3 regions of the Bradyrhizobium sp. SZCCHNS3002 genome follow, and region 3 is predicted to be linked to each of the others. Evidence: riboswitches for the same ligand, from Rfam matches in the RefSeq annotation. Region 3 holds a riboswitch; each other region holds the start of a gene.
The links. A riboswitch is a leader RNA that binds a small molecule or an ion and turns the genes downstream of it on or off. The one in region 3 is predicted to bind S-adenosylmethionine.

Region 1: linked by a shared signal. The riboswitch ahead of QW845_RS31255 (GNAT family N-acetyltransferase) and the one ahead of QW845_RS33210 (homoserine O-acetyltransferase) in region 3 are both predicted to bind S-adenosylmethionine.
Region 2: linked by a shared signal. The riboswitch ahead of QW845_RS10940 (O-succinylhomoserine sulfhydrylase) and the one ahead of QW845_RS33210 (homoserine O-acetyltransferase) in region 3 are both predicted to bind S-adenosylmethionine.

Annotation. Positions count from the first base shown of each region.
Region 1 covers NZ_JAUHHY010000021.1:106,199-113,400, forward strand. The annotation lists gene QW845_RS31225 (response regulator transcription factor) at 1-470, shown strand, start outside; gene QW845_RS31230 (sensor histidine kinase) at 467-1,885, shown strand; gene QW845_RS31235 (cytochrome b) at 1,994-2,542, shown strand; gene QW845_RS31240 (VIT1/CCC1 transporter family protein) at 2,603-3,298, shown strand; gene QW845_RS31245 (hypothetical protein) at 3,838-4,449, shown strand; gene QW845_RS31250 (DUF3551 domain-containing protein) at 4,621-4,869, shown strand; SAM-I-IV-variant riboswitch at 5,022-5,131, shown strand; gene QW845_RS31255 (GNAT family N-acetyltransferase) at 5,177-5,647, shown strand; gene QW845_RS31260 (serine hydrolase) at 6,154-7,202, shown strand, end outside.
Region 2 covers NZ_JAUHHY010000004.1:267,104-274,305, forward strand. The annotation lists gene QW845_RS10925 (MATE family efflux transporter) at 1-535, opposite strand, end outside; gene dgt (dGTP triphosphohydrolase) at 799-2,247, shown strand; gene QW845_RS10935 (2'-deoxycytidine 5'-triphosphate deaminase) at 2,273-3,376, opposite strand; SAM riboswitch at 3,489-3,568, shown strand; gene QW845_RS10940 (O-succinylhomoserine sulfhydrylase) at 3,647-4,855, shown strand; gene QW845_RS10945 (GDSL-type esterase/lipase family protein) at 4,988-6,148, opposite strand; gene QW845_RS10950 (SGNH/GDSL hydrolase family protein) at 6,162-6,920, opposite strand; gene QW845_RS10955 (OpgC domain-containing protein) at 6,920-7,202, opposite strand, start outside.
Region 3 covers NZ_JAUHHY010000026.1:60,000-67,201, reverse strand. The annotation lists gene metW (methionine biosynthesis protein MetW) at 115-777, opposite strand; gene QW845_RS33210 (homoserine O-acetyltransferase) at 781-2,034, opposite strand; SAM riboswitch at 2,117-2,196, opposite strand; gene QW845_RS33205 (chorismate mutase) at 2,392-3,225, shown strand; gene hisC (histidinol-phosphate transaminase) at 3,263-4,360, shown strand; gene QW845_RS33195 (prephenate/arogenate dehydrogenase family protein) at 4,357-5,292, shown strand; gene QW845_RS33190 (DUF2125 domain-containing protein) at 5,295-6,479, opposite strand; gene QW845_RS33185 (gamma-glutamylcyclotransferase) at 6,579-7,175, shown strand; gene QW845_RS33180 (lysophospholipid acyltransferase family protein) at 7,179-7,202, opposite strand, start outside.

The DNA.
Region 1 (7,202 bases), on a different contig from region 3:
GGCGCGGCGCGGCGCGGCATATGCCGGTGCTGATCCTGACGGCGCGCGCGAGCTGGGCCGAGCGGGTCGACGGCATCGATGCCGGCGCCGACGATTATCTGCCGAAGCCGTTTCGCAACGAGGAGCTGCTGGCGCGACTGCGCGCGATCATCAGGCGCTCCGCCGGCCATGCCGCTCCGGTGCTTTCGTCGGGCGACCTGATGCTCGACGAGCGCCAGATGAAGGTCAGCCTGTCCGGCGTGCCGGTGACGCTGTCGCAGCTCGAATACCGGCTGATCGCCTATCTGCTGCGGCAGAGCGGCCGCGTCGTGCCGCAGCATGAGCTGGAGGAGAACGTCTACGGTCTCGGCCACGAGCACGACTCCAACGCGCTCGAGGTGCTGATCCGGCGCGTGCGCAAGAAGCTCGGCGCCGACATCATCGAGACCCGCCGCGGCTTCGGCTACATGATCCCGGAGACGACGGAATGAGGCTCGGCTCGCTGCGGCTGCGACTGGTGGCGGCGGGCACCATCGCGCTGCTGGTCGCGCTCGGCGTCGCCGGCTTCGGCATGGTCGTGCTGTTCAAGCGCCACGTCGCGCGCACGCTCGCCTCCGATCTCGACATCCACCTGCGCCAATTGCTGAACGGCCTCGAGGTCGATGCAGAAGGGCGCATCGTGGTCGCGCGGCCGCCGGCCGATCCGCGCTTCGTGGTGCCGCTGTCGGGGCTGTACTGGCAGATCTCGGACGATCACGGCCAGTTGCTGCGCTCGCGCTCGCTGTGGGACACCATCCTGCCGCTGCCCATCGACGAGCCCGGACCGAGCGACGTGCATCAGCATGAGCTCGCCGGGCCGGATGGCGAACACGTGCTGGTTGCCGAGCGCGGCATCCTGATGAATCCGGAAAGCCAGATCCGCGTGCGCGCGGCCGTGGCCTACGACCTCGACGGCGCCACCAGTGCGGTGCGGACCTTCGCCAAGGATCTGTCGATCGCGCTCGCCGTGCTGGCCGTCATCCTCGCCGTCGGCACCTCGGTTCAGGTCACTCTCGGCCTGCGTCCGCTCGGCGTGCTGCGCCGTGGCGTCGCCGAGATCCGCAGCGGCCGGCGCCAGCATCTTCCCGTGGACGTGCCGACCGAGGTGGCGCCGCTGGTCGAGGAGGTCAACGCGCTGCTCGATGCGCAGAGCCGCGAGATCATGCGCTCGCGCAGCCGTGCGGCCGATCTCGCCCACGGCTTCAAGACGCCGCTCGCCGCACTCGCGGCCGACGCCGCGCGCTTGAAGGAGCTCGGCCAGATCGAGCTGGCGCGCAATGTCGAGGATGTCGCCGAGGCGATGAGCCGGCAGGTCGATCGCGAGCTGGCGCTGGCGCGGCTGCGCGGCAAGGCTCGCGGCGGGCCGGAGGCCGCAACCGAGCTGGCGCCGCTGGTGAATGCGCTGCTCGGGACGCTCGGCCGCACGCCGGCGGCCGCCCATGTCAGCTTCGATGGCGAGGTGCCTCCAAGCCTGCGCGTCGGCATGGACCGCACGGATCTCGCCGAGGTGCTCGGCAATCTCCTGGAGAACGCCGCGCGTCATGCGGCGAGCACGGTTCGCATCGTCGCCAGTGCGACCCCTCTGATCGTCACTGTCGAGGACGACGGTCCGGGCATTCCGGACGCGAAGATCGGCCGCGTGCTCGAACGCGGCGGCCGCCTCGATGAGCAGGGGCCGGGCAGCGGGCTGGGGCTCGCGATCGTGCAGGACGTGCTCGAAGCCTATGGCTGGCGGCTGCACATCGGACGTTCCCAGCTCGGCGGCGCCAGGATCACGATCGCGCCGGCCATCGTCTCGGCGCTCCGCTGGTCGCACCCCGCGACGTCGCAGGCCACCCCGGCGCCGTCCATTCTGACAGCAGGCTGACATCCCGCGTCAGCGGCGCGACGCCCCCGGTCGGCTATTTCCTCCGGTCCTACCACCCCGCGCTCCGGCCTGCCGGCAGCGGGGGCCAATGGCCGAAGGAAGCTGATCATGCGCATTCGAAACTCCGCCAAGACGTATGGCTCCGTCGCGATCGCACTGCACTGGATCGTCGCCGTGCTGGTGCCGGCGGCCTGGATTTCAGGCCATCTCGGCGACGTGCTGCCACGTCCCGCTCATGACATGGGCCTGTTCATGCACGTCTCGCTCGGGCTGTCGATGCTCGGCTTCGCGCTGGCGCGCCTGGCCTGGCGCCTGGCCGATCCGCCGCCGGTGCCTGAAGCGACCAAATTCGGCGCGTGGACCGTTCATGTCGGCGAGATCACGCATCTGCTGATCTACGGCATCATGTTCGCCATTCCGGTGCTTGGCATCGTCACACAGTTTGCCCGCGGCTACGGCTTGCCGGTGTTCGGCCTGTTCGAGATCGCCTCACCCTGGATCGGCGACCGCGGCTTCGCCCACGACATGAAGGAGATCCACGAGGCGCTGGCCAATGGCCTGATGATCCTGATCGGCCTGCACGCAGGCGCCGCCTTGCTGCACCATTACTGGCTGCACGATCGCACCCTGCGGCGGATGGTGCCGGGACTGCGGTGATCGCGCCTGTCATCCGGGCCTGCTAGAAGGTCTCCGTCGAACACGCCATCGGAGGCCGCCATGCCGGCAACGCCGCACATCGAAAAGCACTTCACCGCGTCGGAGGTCGTCCGCGACGTCGTCATCGGCATGGCCGACGGCCTCACCGTGCCGTTCGCGCTCGCCGCCGGTCTTTCGGCGGCGGTCGCCAGGACCGACGTGATCGTCACGGCCGGCCTCGCCGAGGTCGTCGCCGGCGCGATCGCGATGGGGCTCGGCGGCTATCTCGCCGCCCGCTCCGACGCAGAGCACTACGCCGCCGAGGAGAAGCGGGAGCACGACGAGATCGAGAAGCTCCGCGGTCGCGAGGTCGAGGAGGTCGCGGCGATCTTTCGCGGCTATGGTCTCGAAGGCCAGGCCTTGACCACCGTGGTCGACGCCATCGCGTCCGATCGCAAGCGGTGGGTCGACTTCATGATGCGCTTCGAGCTCGGCCTCGAACGCCCGGATCCGAAGCGCGCGCCGGTCAGCGCGGTGACCATCGGCGGCTCCTACGTGATCGGCGGCCTGATCCCGCTGATCCCCTACATGCTGGCGGCCGACATCTCGTCGGCGCTCCGCATCTCCGTGATCGCCACTGGCATTGCGCTCTTGATCTTCGGCGCCATCAAGGGCCACTTCACCGGCGTCAACAAGATCAAGTCTGCGCTGCAGACCGCCCTCGTCGGCGGCCTCGCCGCCGGCGCCGCGTTCTGGCTGGCGCATCTGTTCGGGTGAGGTGGAGCGGGATTGCGGTCTAGGCCGTTCGGACGAAGGTCACCGGGCCGGTCATGATCCCGTCACCCGAGCTGTAGGGTGGGCAAAGAGGCGTACGCGGCAACGCCGCGTCGCATCGGGCCCACCGCGCGTTTCGAGCGGTGGCGATGGTGGTCACGCGCCGCTTTGCCAGCAGCGTCAAGATTGATGGCACGCTGAACTAACAACCTGCCGTAGGGTGGGCAAAGGCGCGCCGGGATGCGGCCTTGTCGGGCGAGCTTTCACGCGCGCCGTGCCCACCGCCTACACCCAGCGCCACCGATGGTGGGCACGCGCCGCCCTTGGCGTCGCTTTGCCCACCCTACGGCAGCGTTGTCTGTGACAAAGAGCTTTAGGCTCGCCGAGTTCGAGACTGTTGGTGCTCTGCGGATCTGGACGTCCTGACGACGGCGTTGGGTTGAGACCATGCGTCAGCCTTGAACCAGCATAGCTCACCTTTAGGCCAGAATCTGACGTTCCATCCAATTGGCCGTTGCGGGGAGTTATGGTAGTCGGTTTGGGTGAGCAAGACCCTGACCCCGACCAAAGCAAGAGACCTCGCGATCCGCCTCGCATCTGCTCGCCCTGACGAAGCGCTAAGCGTCGCAAGGGGGATAGAAGCACCTTGGTTCAGGTGTCAGGCGTTATCTCACGTCGCACGCCATTGGCCCGATGAAAGGTATAGCCGCCTCCTTGAAGAGGCGATTCTGGCAGCCGACTGTCAGGAGGATATTTTCAATCGTGTAGCCGTCTCGGCATGGCCGATCAGGGCATACCTCGAGCGCGGCAACGGGCCACCCGCCAAAGAACTTCTCACAAAGTATGTCGCTGCCTCCAGCGCCATTGAAAACATGGGGAGTCGTTCAGAGGCGCTGTTTTCCATATTTCAAGCGTCAAAGCCCTTCGACACCGGGTTATGGCGCCCTGTATTTTGGGCTTTGGTGGCAGCAGCGGAGCCTGCTCTTTCCTGGCGTCAGCTTAGAAACCTGAGGGACGCCGTCGCAATGGTTGCCTCCGATCACGATGAATTGGTGCATCAGGTATTTGAGAAGCTTTCTGAACCGAAAAATCTTTCGACCGTGAGACGCTACCTCGGCCAACATATCAAGCAGCAGCCGCGCTCCTATTTCTGAGTCATGAGCCGCCGAAGCTAGCTGCGATCGCCTGCTTTTCGTGGAGCAAGAGAGGGTCACCTGACGACGCGGATACCGAAACCCGCCGCGCCTGCGGATGAAGCCCGCCTGGACGTGGCCGCGCCGGCAGACCCTTTCGGATTGGTCAGCCTCATGTCATGATGGCTGATGATGCGCGCGCTTCTCCTCATGACTTCAATCATCGTGCTTGCAACCGCTCCAGCCGCGGCTCAGCGGTTCGATGGCAATGATCCGGTGTGCCTCCAGACATGGGACTGGGGCGGGTCCAGCACGATCGCGTGCCAGTACAGGTCGTGGGAGGCGTGCAGAGCGGGGGCCGCGGGCCTTTCGGCCATGTGCTTGCCGAACCCCTATGCACAGCGCCCGCCTGAGCCGAGCCGCCGTCGGCCTCCCCGGTAGGCGCTGATTGTGGTCTGACAAGACCCCGATCTTCGACGGAGCGGCCATCGTCGGAGCCGACCAAAAGGTTCGAGATGAGCCAGGAGCGGCCACGCGTTGTTCCTCAAACTGGGGGCGTACTTGCCAAGCTCGATAGTGCCCGCTATCGTCAACTCCAACATCAAGAGTTGGGCCGACGCCCAGCGCCAACCTGCTCCCCGAGCAAGGTGGCTTTCTTCCTTCGGAAGAAGATGTGGCCGGTCCGGCAACTAAACGGGACAAGCCACCACGGCGTCATGCGCTCATCTCTTCGAAGAAGGGGACGAGAATGACTGTCGATCGAATCGAAATTGAGCTGGCCGATGCAAGGTCCCCGGACCTGATTAATCTCGTAACCGCGCTGGACGATTTCTTAAACAAGGTCTGCGGGGTGGAGAGGAATCACGGCTCTCCAATTGATCGGCTAGCGCACGACGACACGCAAATGTTTATCGCGCGGATTGCCGGACAAGCCGTTGGCTGTGCAGGGCTGCAGGTGTTCGCGGATGGTACCGGGGAGGTGAAGCGCATGTATGTCGTCACCGAGGCTCGGACAACTGGAATAGGCAGCAGGCTCCTGACGCGCGTTGTGGAAGCGGCCTTGACCGCCAAGCTGTCGGTTCTGCGGCTGGAAACCACGGAATTTCTTCCCGATGCCCAGAGGCTCTATCGGGCGAAGGGGTTCGTTCCGTGCCCAGCGTATGGCCCTTACGTTTCCAACCCGATCAATTTGTACTTCGAGAGATGGCTGACGAAATGATGGTCGAGGGCGATGTGACGACAAGGAATAGATGATCAAGTCTGCTTTTCGATCGTGTTGCACAATCGAGATCGCCTCTCAGACCAGCCTTACATGGGGTGGTTACTCCGCCATCGCTAGCATCCTACATGGTTGAGGTCGAGCATTCAGATGGCACGGAGATGCTTGTGTTATTTTTCTTGCATCGAGGAGGCACGGTTTGCTTTCGGAAAGCTCCCAAGGACAGAAGAGTTGATAGCGCGTGACGATCCTTACCTGTTGAAGAGGTTGGCGTCCTCATCGCCGCGTTGAATAAGGATGAGTAGCGATTTCTCACCAGCCGGTCACACAGTTTGGTCGTAAGGGAGTTCCGTTCGTTCCATGTCCGTTGTGGGCCAACAAGAGACGTCGCCATGAGGATGGTTGGCGGGTATCCAAAGAAAACACTTCAACAGGCGTTCTGCTTAATTCCGTTAATGATTAGTGTGTAGCAATCTGGTCAAGCTCGCAACGGGTGGGATCATCCTATGCATATTCGCCAGATTGTTTTCGCTGTCGTGCTGCTGCTCGGCGCTTTGGTTCGGTTCGAGCATGCCCAAGCTGAAGATGGCTTCCCAGCAGCGGAGTGGGAGCGCGTCACGCCTGCAGAATTGGGTTGGTCAGAAACCGGATTGACCCAAGCGCGATCCTTTTCGGATCAGATTCATTCGAGCGCGGTTGTGATCGTTCAGCACGGCAAGGTCGTGGCCGAGTGGGGCAGTACGACGAAGCCGATGGAAGTCGCTTCAATCCGCAAGAGCATGCTCAGCGCCCTGATCGGCATCGCAGTGTCGGATCACCAGATCAACCTTGACAGCACGCTTGGCGAACTTGGCATCGACGATAACCCGCCTGGCTTGACCGGGGTCGAGAAGGGCGCGACGGTGCGCGAACTCCTCGAAGCGCGTTCCGGGGTCTACCACGCGGCGCTCTATGAGACGCCGGACAATGCCAAGATGAGACCGCCGCGCGGCAGTCACCCGCCCGGCACCTTCTGGTATTACAACAATTGGGACTTCAACGCGCTTGGCACGATCTACGAGCACGCAACTGGCATCGGCCTCTTCGAGGCGCTCGACCAAAAGATCGCAAAGCCAATCGGCATGCAGGACTACCGGCCACAGGATGGCAGCTACGTCCGCGGCGAAGCGTCTATCCACCCCGCCTATGAGATCCGCATGAGCGCACGGGACTTGGCGCGTTTTGCACTTCTCTATCTTCACAAAGGCAATTGGGCCGGACACCAGATCGTGCCGCGGGAGTGGGTGGAAGAGAGCACGCGCAGCTATTCGAAAGCAGCGTTCGGGATGGGCTATGGCTATCTCTGGTGGATCGGCTTTCTGGGCGGTGACGTTGCGCCTACGGTGACTTTGCCCGAGGGCAGCTTTATGGCCCAAGGTGCCGGCGGCCAATACGCCTTAGTCGTACCCGCACTCGACCTTGTCGTGGTGCATCGTGTCGACCGCGATGCGCCGTACGTCGAACCTTCATTTCGCAACATGGCTAGGCTCTTCTGGCTCATCCTGAAGGCCGATGG
Region 2 (7,202 bases), on a different contig from region 3:
GCAGGATGCCGGCCATCGAGTTCATCAGCCAGGGCAGGATCGCGCCGCCGAAGAAGATCTGCAGATAGGCCGTGGCATGGCTCAGCACCGCGCCGCGGCCGCCGAGCAACTCCAGCAAGGCCGGGCCGAACACCAGCATGCCGATCATGAAGGTCGCGCCGAACAGCAGCGCGATCAGCAGCGCATGCGAGGCGAGCGTCGAGGCGCGATCGGTGTCGCCGGCGCCCAGCGCCCGTGCGATCGCCGAGGCCACACCGCCGCCCATCGCGCCGCCGGACATCGTCATGGTCAGGATCACCAGCGGAAACACCAGCGCCATCGCCGCCAGCGCCTCGATGCCGAGCCGGCCGATATAGGAGGTCTCGGCGATGACGACGCAGGTGCCGGCCGTGTTGGCGATGATGTTCGGCCAGGCCAGCGACAGCAGGGTGCGCAGGATGGGGCCGTCGACGAGCTTATTCCGCATCGGCTTCTCGGGGGGCGGCAATGCACGCCCCTCGCCGACCGGAGTGTCGGCCAGGCCGATCTCGGACATCTCAGCTCCCCGCTCGGCCGCGCAGGTCGCGGCCGTCTTATCGTTCGATGGCTTGATAGCTGCCGTTGTCGTAGCACATCGCCCCAGCGCACCCAGTGCGGTGAGCGCATTGGGGGTACGCTTCCGGCGAGTAGCTGCATTAAGATACCTAGTTGATCACCAATAGATCGATCCTAGAGCGGCTCGCTCTCCTTTTGGATCAAGGCCATTGATGATGCAACCAAAGCGCGATACGACTTACTCCTATAAACAGGGAGGGCGACATGGAATGGGCCGCGCTGCTTAACGAAGAACGCTTCTTTTGGCCAACTAACTTGGACGTCGACAAGCGGCCAGAAACAGAAAATAGGTCTTGGGTCTTTCAACAGGACGCGGCACGCCTTTGCTCATCATCAGCATTCCGGCGATTGCAGGCTAAAACTCAAGTGCTGCCGTTTCCAAAAACAGACTATCCGAGGACACGTCTCACACATACGCTCGAAGTAAGCAATATTGGCCGACGCTTAGCTTTAAACGTTGGCCGCCGATTGGCAGAGTCCAACGCTTGGCAAACCACAGGACTAGACGCGATCGATTTCGCCGCAAATCTCGTAGAGATTACAGCCGCCGCGTGTCTGGCGCACGATATCGGGAATCCTCCTTTCGGACATGCAGGTGAAGATGCGATCAAGGGCTGGTTCGACGCACGATTTGCTCAGACCCAGCGCTATCCCAATCTGAGCCAAGTTACTGAAGATATACGACGAGATGTTCAACGCTTTGATGGTAACGCGCAAGGTTTTCGAGTTCTCACCTACCTTCAAGGCTGGGGGCGCGAAGGTGGATTGCAGATGTCTCTCGCAGTCCTCGGAGCCTTCTCAAAATATCCGCGGACGTCGAGATTTGCTGTATCAGACAAGTACGGCGTCATGTCGGAGGAAGCCGAGCAGGCAAAGTACATATTCTCCAAGCTCGGCATGAGGGAACTCGAAACCGACGGGAAAGACTTTGAATTCGCCAGACACCCGCTGGCCTACATCGTCGAAGCGGCAGACGACATCGCGTACGTCTCGGCCGACTTGGAAGATGCAGTACGCTCAAGCGTTCTCGAATTCGAGGCCGCCGAGAAAATGCTCCTGTCAATCGCCAGCCGAAGCTCCTACAAGCCGAACCAAACCGAGAGAATGAAGCGGTATAAAGACCTAAAGAGAACTTCAAAGATGGCTCGGCTTCGATATCTCAGGACCCACGCGACTACTGAACTGGTGCGTGAGGCAGAAGTGGTGTTTCTCGATAAACTGACCGCGATTATGGAGGGCACATATAGGGGAGAATTGCTTAAGGATTCAAAGCTCGGCGACGCAATCGCGGACATCAAATCAATCAGCCACAAAGAAGTCCACAATTCTCGCGGCAAGATCGAGAATGAAATTGCTGGCAAGAACGTCATATATGGACTGTTGGACATTTTTGCCGAAGCGTTTGAAACGCTCTTGCATCGTGGGGGACTAAACAAAGTATCAGATTTAGAGCGCAAACTGCTCTTGATTTTCCCATGGGATAACTACTTCCAGGCAGACCACCCGGATGAACTGACAGATCAAGTTGATAGGCTGAATCCTTCTCAGCTATTATATATGCTTGTAGACTTCGTCTCCGGCATGACAGACCGTTATGCATCCAGCATGTTTAGACAACTAACCGGCAACCAGCAACCGTTTGCCAACTGGTAACAGACCAGAAAGATGGAAGTGCTTGTCACCTGAAATGCTTTGATAGTTTTAGTCCCTGCAGCTGATAGTTAGATCCGATCCGCCGCCCATACATCGCGTTCGGCCGCGCCAGCATCTTCTCGTAGACTAGGCGGCCGACGATCTGGCCGTGCTCGAGGATGAACGGCACCTCGCGCGAGCGCACCTCGAGCACCGCGCGCGAGCCCTGCCCGCCGGCGCCGGCATAGCCGAAGCCGGGATCGAAGAAGCCGGCATAGTGGACGCGGAATTCGCCGACCAGCGGATCGAACGGCACCATCTCCGCGGCGTAGTCCGGCGGCACCTGCACGGCTTCCTTCGAGGCCAGGATGTAGAACTCGCCGGGATCGAGGATGAGGCTGCCGTCGGGCCGTGCCTTGATCGGCTCCCAGAACTCCTCGACCGGATAGCCGGCACGGCGGTCGACGTCGACGACGCCGGTATGGCGCTTGGCGCGGTAGCCGACATAGCCGTTCGCATTGCTGCCTGAGAGGTCGACGGACAGAGCGACACCGCCGGCGAGATCCGCATCATCGCGATCCACCAGCCGCTCGGCCTGGTGCAGCGCGATCAATTCGTCCTCCGACAGGACCGCGTCGCGATAGCGGAAGCGAACTTGGGACAGGCGCGAGCCTTCGCGCAACAGGACCGGAAACGTCTTCGGGCTGATCTCTGCGTAGAGCGGACCGTGATAGCCGGCGCCGATCATGTCGAAGCGTCGCGTGCCGTCGGCGATCACGCGGGTGAACACGTCGAGCCGCCCGGTCGAGCTCTTCGGATTGGCGGCCGCGACGATGTCCTTCGGCAGCGCCAGGCTCTCCAGCAGCGGCACGATGTAGACGCAGTTGGTCTCCAGAACCGCGCCGTCGGCGAGCGCGAACTCGTGCAGCTTCAATTCGTCGATGCGCTCGGCGACGGTCGATCCCGGCCCCGGCAGAAAGCTCGCGCGCACCCTGTAGGCGACGTCGCCGAGCCGCAGGTCCAAGCTCGCCGGCTGGATCTGGCTCTCGACGAAATCATATTCGGGAATGATCAAGCCGGCCTCCGCCATCGCCACGATCATGCGATCGGGGAGGATGCCGTGGGCGTCGGCGGGAAGCGAAAACGGCAAGGCCTGATCCTTTGCAGGCGCCGGAACGGCGGCTTGTGGAGCCAATATAGGGTCTTTTGACCGGTTATCCGATGGCCGGCTTGACGGAAAGGCCGGTTGCGACTATGAGCACCACTTATCCCGTGGTGATTTGAGCCGGCCGGCTTGCAGCCACGTTAAATAAGTCGCTAAACAGGCCGGGGACGAATGTGATCCCGGCCTTGAGGAGTTTTCCCAGGCCGGTTTTTTTGTGTCCATCGCGCCGAGCGCGGTGGTCACGATGGAGGTCACATGTCGAAGTCCCCCGCGAAGGCGCCGGTGTCGTTCGCCCAGTATCGTCCCGAAACCCGGCTGGTGCATTCCGGCACCTTGCGCTCCGAATTCGGCGAGACCGCCGAAGCGCTCTATCTGACGCAAGGTTTCGTCTACGCCACGGCCGAGGAGTGCGAGGCGCGCTTCAAGGGCGAGGATCCCGGCTTCATCTATTCGCGCTTCTCCAATCCGACCACGGCGATGTTCGAGCGCCGCATGATCGAGCTCGAGGGCGCCGAGGCCTGCCGCTCGGCCGCAACCGGCATGGCTGCGGTCACCACGGCGATCCTGGCCCCCCTGCGGGCCGGCGATCACGTCGTCGCGGCCAAAGCGCTGTTCGGCTCGTGCCGCTACGTGGTCGAGGATCTCCTGCCGCGCTACGGTATCGAGTCGACGCTGGTCGATGGGCTCGATCTCGACCAGTGGCAGAAGGCGGTCAGGCCGAATACCAAGAGCTTCTTCCTCGAGAGCCCGACCAATCCGACGCTCGACGTGATGGACATTCCCGCGATCGCCGAGATCGCGCACGCCCATGGCGCGCGGCTGATCGTCGACAACGTGTTCGCCACGCCGATCTGGCAGAGCCCGCTCGCGCTCGGCGCGGACGTCGTCGTCTACTCCGCGACCAAGCACATCGACGGCCAGGGCCGCTGCCTCGGCGGCGTGATCCTGTCGTCGGAAGCGTTCATCGCCGAGCACATCCACAACTTCATGCGCCAGACCGGCCCGTCGATCTCGCCGTTCAACGCCTGGGTCCTGCTCAAGGGCCTGGAGACGCTCGCGGTGCGCGTGCGCGCGCAGACTGAGACCGCCGGCAAGGTCGCCGATTTTCTCGCCGCGCATCCGAAGATCTCGCGGCTGATCTATCCCGGACGCGAGGACCATCCGCAGGCGGCGACGGTCAAGAAGCAGATGCGCGCCGGCTCGACCCTGGTCGGCTTCGAGGTGAAGGGCGGCAAGGCGGCGGCGTTCCGTATGCTCAACGGATTGAGGCTCGCGCGCATCTCCAACAATCTCGGCGACGCCAAGACGCTGGTCACGCATCCCGCAACGACCACGCATCAGCGGCTGACGCCGGACGCGCGCGCCGAGCTCGGCATCAGCGAGGGCTTCATCCGCTTCTCCGCCGGGCTCGAGCATGCCGACGATCTGATCGAGGATCTCGACGCCGCCCTCAGCGCGGCGTAGCGAATGGTGAAGTGGCGTCGCGAGTAGACCGATCTCATCCCTGCGCGCTACTTGTCATTCCTCATCCGCACATCACCTCCGGATCCCGGGGTTCGCTCGCGCGGCGAGCGCCCCGGGATAACGCCCGCGGCGTCACATCGGCCGATAGGTCGGCACCTCGGCCGGCGCGTTGATGCCGAGCTTGACCTGGCCAACCGAGCGGATGATGTCGTCGCCGAGCAGTTGTGCGAAGCAGGCATAACCCCAATCGCTCATATGCAAGCCGTCCGAGATCACGAACTCGTTCATCGGGATCGCCTGCCGCTCGTGCCAGTCGCGCATCACCTCGAAGCGCGGGAAGATGCCGGCGTGATGCAGCTCGGCGATGCGGCCGAGCAGCTTGTTCATGCGACCCGCGCTCTCCTGCCGCTCGTTCACGCGCGGCGAATATTGCAGATCGACCAGCACGACATCGGAGGCTGCGGCCTGGATCTTGGCGACGCCGTCCTCGACCAGCCTGGCGGTCTCGGCCGGATCGAGATCGCGCAGCACGGCATTGGTGCCGACCTGCCAGATCACGAGATCCGGGTGACGGTCGATCACCGACGTCTCGATCCGCTTCATCATCTCCGGCGCATCCTCGCCGCCGACGCCGGCATTGATGACGCTGATGTCGACCATCGGATATTGCCGGCGCAGCTGCGCGGCGAGCCGATTCGGATAGGTGTAGTCCGGCGCGCTCGCGCCATAGCCCTGCGTCGACGACGAGCCGAAGGCGACGATCACGATCGGCAGGCCGGAGGCGAGCTTGTTGGCGACGTGCGGCAGCGAAATGAAATTCTTCTTCGCGACGCCCTTCGGCGCCAGGCACGGCACGCGGTTGAAGATGTCGGTGGCCGATTTGGCGACCTGCTTGACCTTGTCGATCGCCCGCTCGGTGATGCTGCGCGATTGCGGCGGCGTGGCCGCGACGCCCTGCCCGGCTGCGGCCGGCGGCTGTGCATCGGTCATGGCCGGCGCGGTCGTCGCCGCAGGCGGCGCGGTCGTGGCCGCCGGGCGCACCGCGGCGATCGGCCCGCGCACCTGATCGTTCGCCTGCGCCAATGTGACGTGTCCGATGCTAGGTCGCAGCTCGCTGATCAGCGGAGTCTTCGGACCGGAGCTCTCCACATCGGACAGCGCGGCGGGTGCAGCCGGCGCTGCGCTCTGCGCCCGTACCGTCTGCGGGCTCAGCGCGAGGGCGATGGCAATGACCGCAACGGCCGAAAGCTTCTCCCATGTCCCGGATACGCGGTGACACTCATTCGACGTCATGAACGACATAATCCTAGTTCTGCTGCGCCGGCCCGATATGCGCCGCGTCGATGATGAACTTCGACAGCGCCCGGCCGATGCAGTCATGAACCTGCCTGGCCAGCTCGACCCCGTGCGTCGGATTGAACAGGTCGAAATCGCCCTGCTCGTTCCACTGCCGCATGATGGCAAACCGATCGAACAGCGGAATGTCGCGGTGCTGCGCCACCACACGCATGTTGTCGACATAGGGCGGCACGGAGATCAATGTTTCCGTCCGCGGACTGTATTGCAGATTCATCAAGACGACGTCAGCTCCTGCTTTCTGCAGCGTCGCCACACCGTCGTCGACCGCCTGCCGGAACTCATCAGGATCGATCGACCGCATGGCGTCGACCGTGCCGGTCTGCCAGATGACCAAATTAGGCCTTTTTCCTTCCACCAGTTTAACGAGATTGCCCGCGACTTCCTCGGCCGTCTTCTTGGGCTGCAGCTCGATGCTGAGATTGACGGCGACCGCCGGCAGCTTGTCCTTCAGCGCAGCCTGCAGACGGGCGGGGTACGCATTGGCGTCGGAGGTGTTGACGATCGAGGACGAGCGGCTTCCGACGACGAGAATATCGAGTGTGCGGCCGTTCTTGACGGCGTCTGCAACCTTCGGGAGCGGGCTCTCGGTGGTCAGCAGGTAGGCCGGCACCTCGCAGTTCTGCGGCGCGTCTTCCGCGCGCGCGGAGGCCGCCAGCGAAACAGCCAGCGCCGCGATACCAAACCTTAACCACGAGACGGACTTCATCAGCCCCCTCCCGCCAGATCGGCGTTGCTGCGCGCACCTTTTCGCGCGGCGCCCTTATCGGCCTCACGCTTGTACCACGAAATCAACGACGCCACCCCCCACATGATGAGGATGCCGCAAAGGCTGATCACCGCGTGCATCATGGCGCCGCCGGACACTTCGGCAAGGACGAAGTGGCCCGCAAACGCCAGAAATACGCCAAGACAGAAGATCTCGAGCGAGTGTTGCCCACAAACAATCAGCGGGCGCAGCCACGGCGACTTCAACAGCGGCCAATCCTTG
Region 3 (7,202 bases):
CATGCACCATGTCCAGTCTGTCTGAACCGGACAGCCGTGGGACAAGCCCGGCCATGACGTGGGGAGAGAGCGAGGACCAAACTTCGGCAGCACCCCGGGGCTGCGCTCGGTTCCCTACCGCCGCTCACCCCTGCTCAGCAGAAACACCCCCTGCTCGCCGAACATGTTCCAGAACCACCAGGGCATGGCGACGCGCAGGGGACGGCCGTAACTATCGAGGGCGACGGCGCGTTCCATCTTGACGTCGATCTCGTCGCAGAGCTGCACGAAGTCCTTGATGGTGCAGAAATGAATGTTCGGCGTGTCGTACCAGGTGAAGGGCAGATTGTCGGTGCGCGGCATGTGGCCGCCGACCAGCAACTGCAGCCGCAGCCGCCAGAAGCCGAAATTCGGAAAGGTGACGATGGCGCGGCGGCCGATGCGCAGCAGGTTCTCCAGCACGACCTTGGGCTGCCGCGTCGCCTGCAGGGTCTGCGACAGAATCACGTAGTCGAACGCGTCGTCCGGATAATCGACGAGATCCGTATCGGCGTCGCCCTGCACCACCGCGAGCCCCTTGGCGACGCAATGGTTGACGCCCTCGCGGGACAGCTCGATGCCGCGGCCGTCGATGCCGCGGCTTTCCAGCAGTTGCAGCAGATCGCCATCGCCGCAGCCGATGTCGAGCACCTTGGAGCCGCGCTCGACCATGCCGGCGACCAGCAGATGATCAGGCCGATAGGCCAGCACCTCGCCGCCAGTGAAGCCGTTCAGCGGCAGCACACCCTGCATGCTCATGGCTCAGTCTCCCTTCGCATGGGCAAGCCCGCGCGCCTTGCCGGCGGAATCGAGAAACGCGCTGGCGATCTCGAAGAACTCGGGGACATCGAGCAGGAACGCGTCGTGGCCCCGGTCGGTCTCGATCTCGGCGAACGACACCCGCGCGCTGGAGGCGTTGAGCGCATGCACCAGCGCGCGCGACTCCGCAGTCGGAAACAGCCAGTCGCTGGTGAACGACACCACGCAAAAACGGGTCTTGATGCCGCGAAACGCCGCCGCCAGCACGCCGTCATGGTCGCCGGCGATGTCGAAATAATCCATCGCCCGCGTCAGATAGAGATAGGAGTTGGCGTCGAAGCGCTCGACGAAGGACGATCCCTGGTAGCGCAGGTAGCTCTCGACCTGGAAATCGGCGTCGAAGGAGAACGTCGGCAGCTCGCGGTCCTGCATGCGGCGGCCGAACTTGCGATGCAAGGCGGCGTCGGAGAGGTAGGTGATGTGCGCAGCCATGCGCGCCACAGCCAGGCCGCGATGCGGATGCGTGCCCTTGTCGGCGTAACGGCCGTGATCCCAGTCGGGATCGGCCATCACGGCCTGGCGGCCAAGCTCGTGGAAGGCGATGTTCTGCGCCGAGTGGCGCGTCGCGCAGGCGATCGCGAGATTGGCGAACACGCGCTGCGGATAGGCCACCGTCCATTGCAGCGCCTGCATGCCGCCCATCGAGCCGCCCACCACGGCGAACAGCGTGTCGATGCCGAGATGGTCGATCAGCATCGCCTGCGCCCGCACCATGTCGGGGATGGTGATGATCGGGAAATCGAGCCCCCACACCTTGCCGGTGGCGGGGTTCAGCGAGGCCGGCCCGGTCGAGCCCATGCAGCCGCCGATCACGTTGGAGCAGATGATGAAATAGCGGCCGGGATCGAGCGGGCGGCCGGGGCCGACCAGCGTCTCCCACCAGCCGGGCTTGCCGGTGACGGGATGGCGGTTGGCGACGTGCTGGTCGCCGGTCAGCGCGTGGCAGACCAGCACCGCGTTCGACCGGTCGGCATTGAGCTCGCCGTAGGTCTGGTAGGCGATCTGGAACGGCGACAGGTCGACGCCGCAATCGAGCCTGAGCGGCTTGTCGGCGCCGAACTGCGCCACCGGCGAGCTCGGATGATCGACCTCGTGCGAGCGCTCGTCGGGCGCGACCGTGCGCAACGCGGATGTAGGCGTCGCGGATTTGGACGTCGCAGATTTGGACTTCGGCGTCAGACCTGTCATGTCTCTCACCCCAGCCTTCCGGCCAGGGCTCCCGAACCACGTGACACATCAGGCCATGAAAAACCCGGCCTGAACTGGGGTTCGGCCGGGATCGATAACGTCCCCGGCCTGTTTAGCGAGTTTTTTAACGTGGCTGCAAGCCGGCCGGCTCAAATGACCACGGAACGGGCAGAAACTAGTCCCGCGGGCGCTATTCGTCAAGGCAAGCTGGGGTTGACCGTTGGTCGGGCGCTCCGCCGCAGGTCAGCCAAGCCTGGATGGCGCAAGGTAAACTTGCTGTTGCGCAGGTCCGCGGCATCGGAGAGAACGGCATCCGTTCCTTTGGCCGCAGGTTTTCCCGTGGCCTCGCGAAGAGTGACACGGACCATGTCGAACCCGCCGCCCGCCCCGCCCTCGCTCGCCGATCTGCGCAAGGAGATCGATGCCATCGATGAGCAGGTCCATCAGTTGCTGATGAACAGGGCCGACATCATCGACCGGCTGATCAAGGTCAAGAAGACCCAGGAGGTCGGCTCGGCGTTCAGGCCCGCGCGCGAGGCCGACATGATGCGCCGCCTGGTGCAGCGCCATCGCGGCATCCTGCCGCTCGACACCGTCGAGGGGATCTGGCGCGTGATCGTCTCGACCTTCACCTATGTGCAGGCGCCGTTCTCGGTTCATGCCGACGTGTCGGTCGGCGAATCCGCGATGCGCGATTCCGCCAGGTTCCATTTCGGATTCGTGGTGCCCTACGTGCCGCATTTCAGCGCGCAAGCCGCGGTCGAGGCTGTGGCGCGCTCGAAGGGCGATCTCGCGCTGGTGTCGACGACCTCCGGCCATACGCCGTGGTGGATCACGCTCGAGCCCGTGGGCGCACCGAAGATCATCGCGCGGATGCCGTTCATCGAGCGCGCCGACCATCCCGCCGCGCTGCCGGTGTTCGCGGTGTCGCGCGTCGCCGACGATGCGCTGGTGCTCGAGGTCGAGACCTGGAGCATCCGCGTCTCCGGCTGGAATGCGCAGGTGTCGCGGGCGCTGTCGCCGCTCGCCGACGTCATCGCGGTGCCCGATACCGCCTTCGACGGCGCCGCACTGCTGGTATCGATCGAGTCGCCGTCGAACCTCGACAAGATCAGGGCTGCCCTGATCGCGGCGGGCGCCTCGGTACGCTCCGCCGCCCTCGTCGGCGGCCATGCGAAACGCTATACGGTTCCGAGCTGAGACGCCCTGCGCCAGTGATGATTTTCCGGAGTTGACGATGAACCGCCCCGTGCCGAACCCCGGCATCCTCGATATCGCGCCCTATACGCCGGGCAAGAGTCCCCAGCCGGAGCCGGGCCGCAAGGTTTTCAAACTGTCGGCCAATGAGACTCCGTTCGGCCCCTCGCCGAGGGCGATCGAGGCATTCAAGAGTGCGGCCACTCACCTGGAAGATTATCCGGAAGGGACTTCACGGGTGCTGCGCCAGGCGATCGGCCGCACCTACGGCCTCGATCCCGACCGCATCGTCTGCGGCGCCGGCTCCGACGAGATCCTCAATCTGCTGGCACACACCTTTCTCGGCCAAGGCGACGAGGCGATCTCCACCGCGCACGGCTTCCTGGTCTATCCGATTGCGACCATGGCCTGCGGCGCCAGGAACGTCGTTGCCGCGGAGACGGAGTATCGCACCGACGTCGACGCCATCCTTGCCGCGGTGACGCCGCGCACCAAGCTGGTCTGGCTCGCCAACCCGAACAATCCGACCGGCACCTACATCCCGTTCGACGAGGTCAAGCGGCTGCGCGCCGGCCTGCCGTCGCAGGTCGTGCTGGTGCTCGACGCCGCCTATGCCGATTACGTCTCGCGCAACGACTATGAGTTCGGGCTCGAGCTGGTCGCCACGACCGAGAACACCGTGGTCACCCATACGTTCTCGAAGATCCACGGGCTCGCGGCGCTCCGCGTCGGCTGGATGTTCGGCCCGGCGCATATCGTCGATGCGATCAACCGCATCCGCGGGCCGTTCAACGTTTCCTCGCCGGCGATGCTCGCGGCGGTCGCCGCGATCGAGGACACCGCGCATCAGCAGATGTCGAAGACGCACACGGAAACGTGGCGCAACTGGCTGACCGAGGAGATCGGCAAGCTTGGGCTGAAGGTCACGCCGAGTGTCACCAATTTCATCCTGATCCACTTCCCGACCGACAAGGGCAAGACCGCGGTCGAGGCCGACGAATTCCTGACCCGGCGCGGCCTCGTGCTGCGCGCGCTCGCCAACTACAAGCTGCCGAACGCGTTGCGCATGACGATCGGCACCGAGGAGGCCAATCGTCTAGTCGTGGAGGCTCTCAGCGAATTCATGAGGGCGACATGAGCGTCGCGGGGCGATTCGAACGCGTCGCGCTGATCGGCTTCGGCCTGATCGGCGGCTCGATCGCGCGCGCGGCGCGGCTGCAGGGCGTGGCCGGCGAGATCGTCACCACGGCGCGCTCGGAGAAGACGCGCGCGCGTGTCGCCGAGCTCGGCGTCGTCGACCGCGTCGTCGCGAGCAATGAAGAGGCGGTCAAAGACGCCGATCTCGTCATCCTCTGCATTCCCGTCGGCGCCTGCGGTCCGGTTGCGGCCGAGATCGCGCCGCATCTGAAGCCGGGCGCCGTCGTCTCCGACGTTGGCTCGGTGAAAGGCGCGATCGTGCGCGACATGGCGCCGCATCTTCCGGCGAACGTCCACTTCGTGCCGGCCCATCCGGTGGCCGGCACCGAGAATTCCGGGCCGGATTCCGGCTTCGCCGAGCTGTTCATCAACCGCTGGTGCATCCTGACGCCGCCCGACGGCGTCGATGCCGGCGCGATCGATCGTCTGCGTGCGTTCTGGACGGCGCTCGGCGCCAAGGTCGAGATCATGACGCCGGACCATCACGACCGCGTGCTCGCGATCACCAGCCACCTACCGCATCTGATCGCCTACACCATCGTCGGCACCGCCGACGAGCTGGCGCAGGTGACCGAGTCCGAAGTGATCAAATTCTCCGCCGGCGGCTTCCGCGACTTCACCCGCATCGCCGCCTCCGATCCGACGATGTGGCGCGACATCTTCCTGAGCAACAAGGATGCCGTGCTCGACATGCTTGGCACCTTCACCGAGGACCTGTCGAAGCTGACGCGGGCGATCCGGCGCGGCGACGGCGAGGCGCTGTTCGATCACTTCACCCGCACGCGCGCGATCCGCCGCGGCATCGTCGATATCGGCCAGGATTCGGCGGCGCCGGATTTCGGCCGGCCGCTGCCGCAGTTGAAGAAGAACTGAGGTCAGAACAGCGGAGGGACGCGGGCGACCTTGAACGGACCGAGCACGACGACGCCATCGGAGAACCGCAGCGGGAAGGTCCGCGCCTTGCGGCCTTCGAGGGTGGCCTCCTTGCCGAGCGCATTGATGCCAAGTGCGACGCCGACATTGGCGTTCTGCTTGACGACCTTTCCGAGGCCGGGAATGGCGCGGTCGAGCGCTCCGAGCAGGTTGTTGACGTCCTGCGACTTCACACCGGGCGCCACGCGGTCAAGCGTTCCCTGCGGCACGCCGTTCTCGAGCATCTTGTCGAGGCCGAGCGCCGGGATGACCTTTTCGATCCCGGCGACCGTCATCTGCACCTCGCCATCGATGTTGCCGTTGGCGGTCAGGCTGAGCGTGCCCGAGGCAACGGCGAGCAACTCGCCCTGCTGGATGCGCGATTGGACGATCTCGACATGACCGCCGGCGGCCTGGATCTCGCGAAACCGCTCCGGCCAGGGTTTGGGCCGGAAGTCCTTGAGCCCGGTGACGCGGGCCTGGATGTCGGCATTGAACGGTTCGGCCAGCAGCGGATGACCGCCCTGGATGCTGCCGTTTTCGATCTGCAGCGCAGTCTCCAGCACCGGATGATCCGACGGCGTGCCCTCGGCGAGACGGCCGTGCAATTCGGCATGATCGGCGCGCGCTGCGGGCACGGCGGTGTTGCCCTCGATGCGGTCGATGGTCGGTTGTTCGAACACGAGGTCGGCGCGCTGCGGCGGCCCCGGGAGGCCGCGGACGCTGGCCTCGCCGACGCGCCAGTTCACGGAGAACGACGCCGGTCCACGACCATCGGCAATCGTCGCGGGTCCCTTGAACTCCGCGATGATCCGCTTCGGGTCCCAAACCTGGGCGACGACGAGGATCTCGTCGAGCTTCGCATTCATCAAGGGCGTACCGGCCGCCTGCGAAAACAGCGCCACGCTTGGATCCGTGCAGCGGACCTCGAGCCGGAACGGGAAGCCCGCGACCGAGCGCTTCGCGCAATCATAGACGCGGCCGGACTTCGCCTCGCGGGCACGCCAGGCGTCGGCCTGGACATCCACTTGCGAAGCGGCGAAGAACCAGAATGCGCTCCACGCAACAGCGGCGATCAGGAGCAGGATGGGAGCGATGAAAAGCCCCAAGCGAGAGCGCCTGCGCGGCGGTTGCGGCAAACGAGACATGCAGGACACCCTTTGGGCAGCAATTTTGGCAATTCGGCGATCACGGATTGTGTATCTAAATTAACAATTCGCGAGCACCACACTTAGGCCTCCGCATTGATGTCCGCAATGACCCTCTCCGAACGCGACCTTCCCCACGGCGACCTCTGGGTCTTCGGCTACGGCTCGCTGATGTGGCGGCCCGGATTCGCCTTTCTCGAGCAGGTGCCGGCTCGGCTGATCGGCGAGCATCGCGCGCTGTGCGTCTACTCGTTCGTCCACCGCGGAACGCCGGAGAAGCCGGGCCTCGTGCTCGGTCTCGATCGCGGCGGCGCGTGTCGCGGCATTGCGTTTCGGGTCGCAGCAGACAAGCGCGACGAGACCATCGCCTATTTGCGGGCGCGTGAGCAGGTGACGTCGGTCTATCGCGAAATGACGCGCTCCGTGTGGCTGGAGAACGACGCGCGCGAGCGGGTGAGCGCATTGGTCTATGTGGTCGATCGCGGCCATGTGCAATATGCAGGCCGGCTGTCGCCGCAGGAGCAGTTGCGCCATGTGCGCCAGGGTCACGGCCAGTCCGGCGCCAATCGCGACTACGTGATCTCGACCGTGAAGGCGATCGAGGCGCAGGGCTTTCGCGATACGCAGTTGCATCGGCTGGCGACGATGCTGCACGATGACGGCCACTCGCTGCATCCTGCGCCAGGCAAGACATAGCCCTCAAGCCTTCACCGGCGCCCGCAC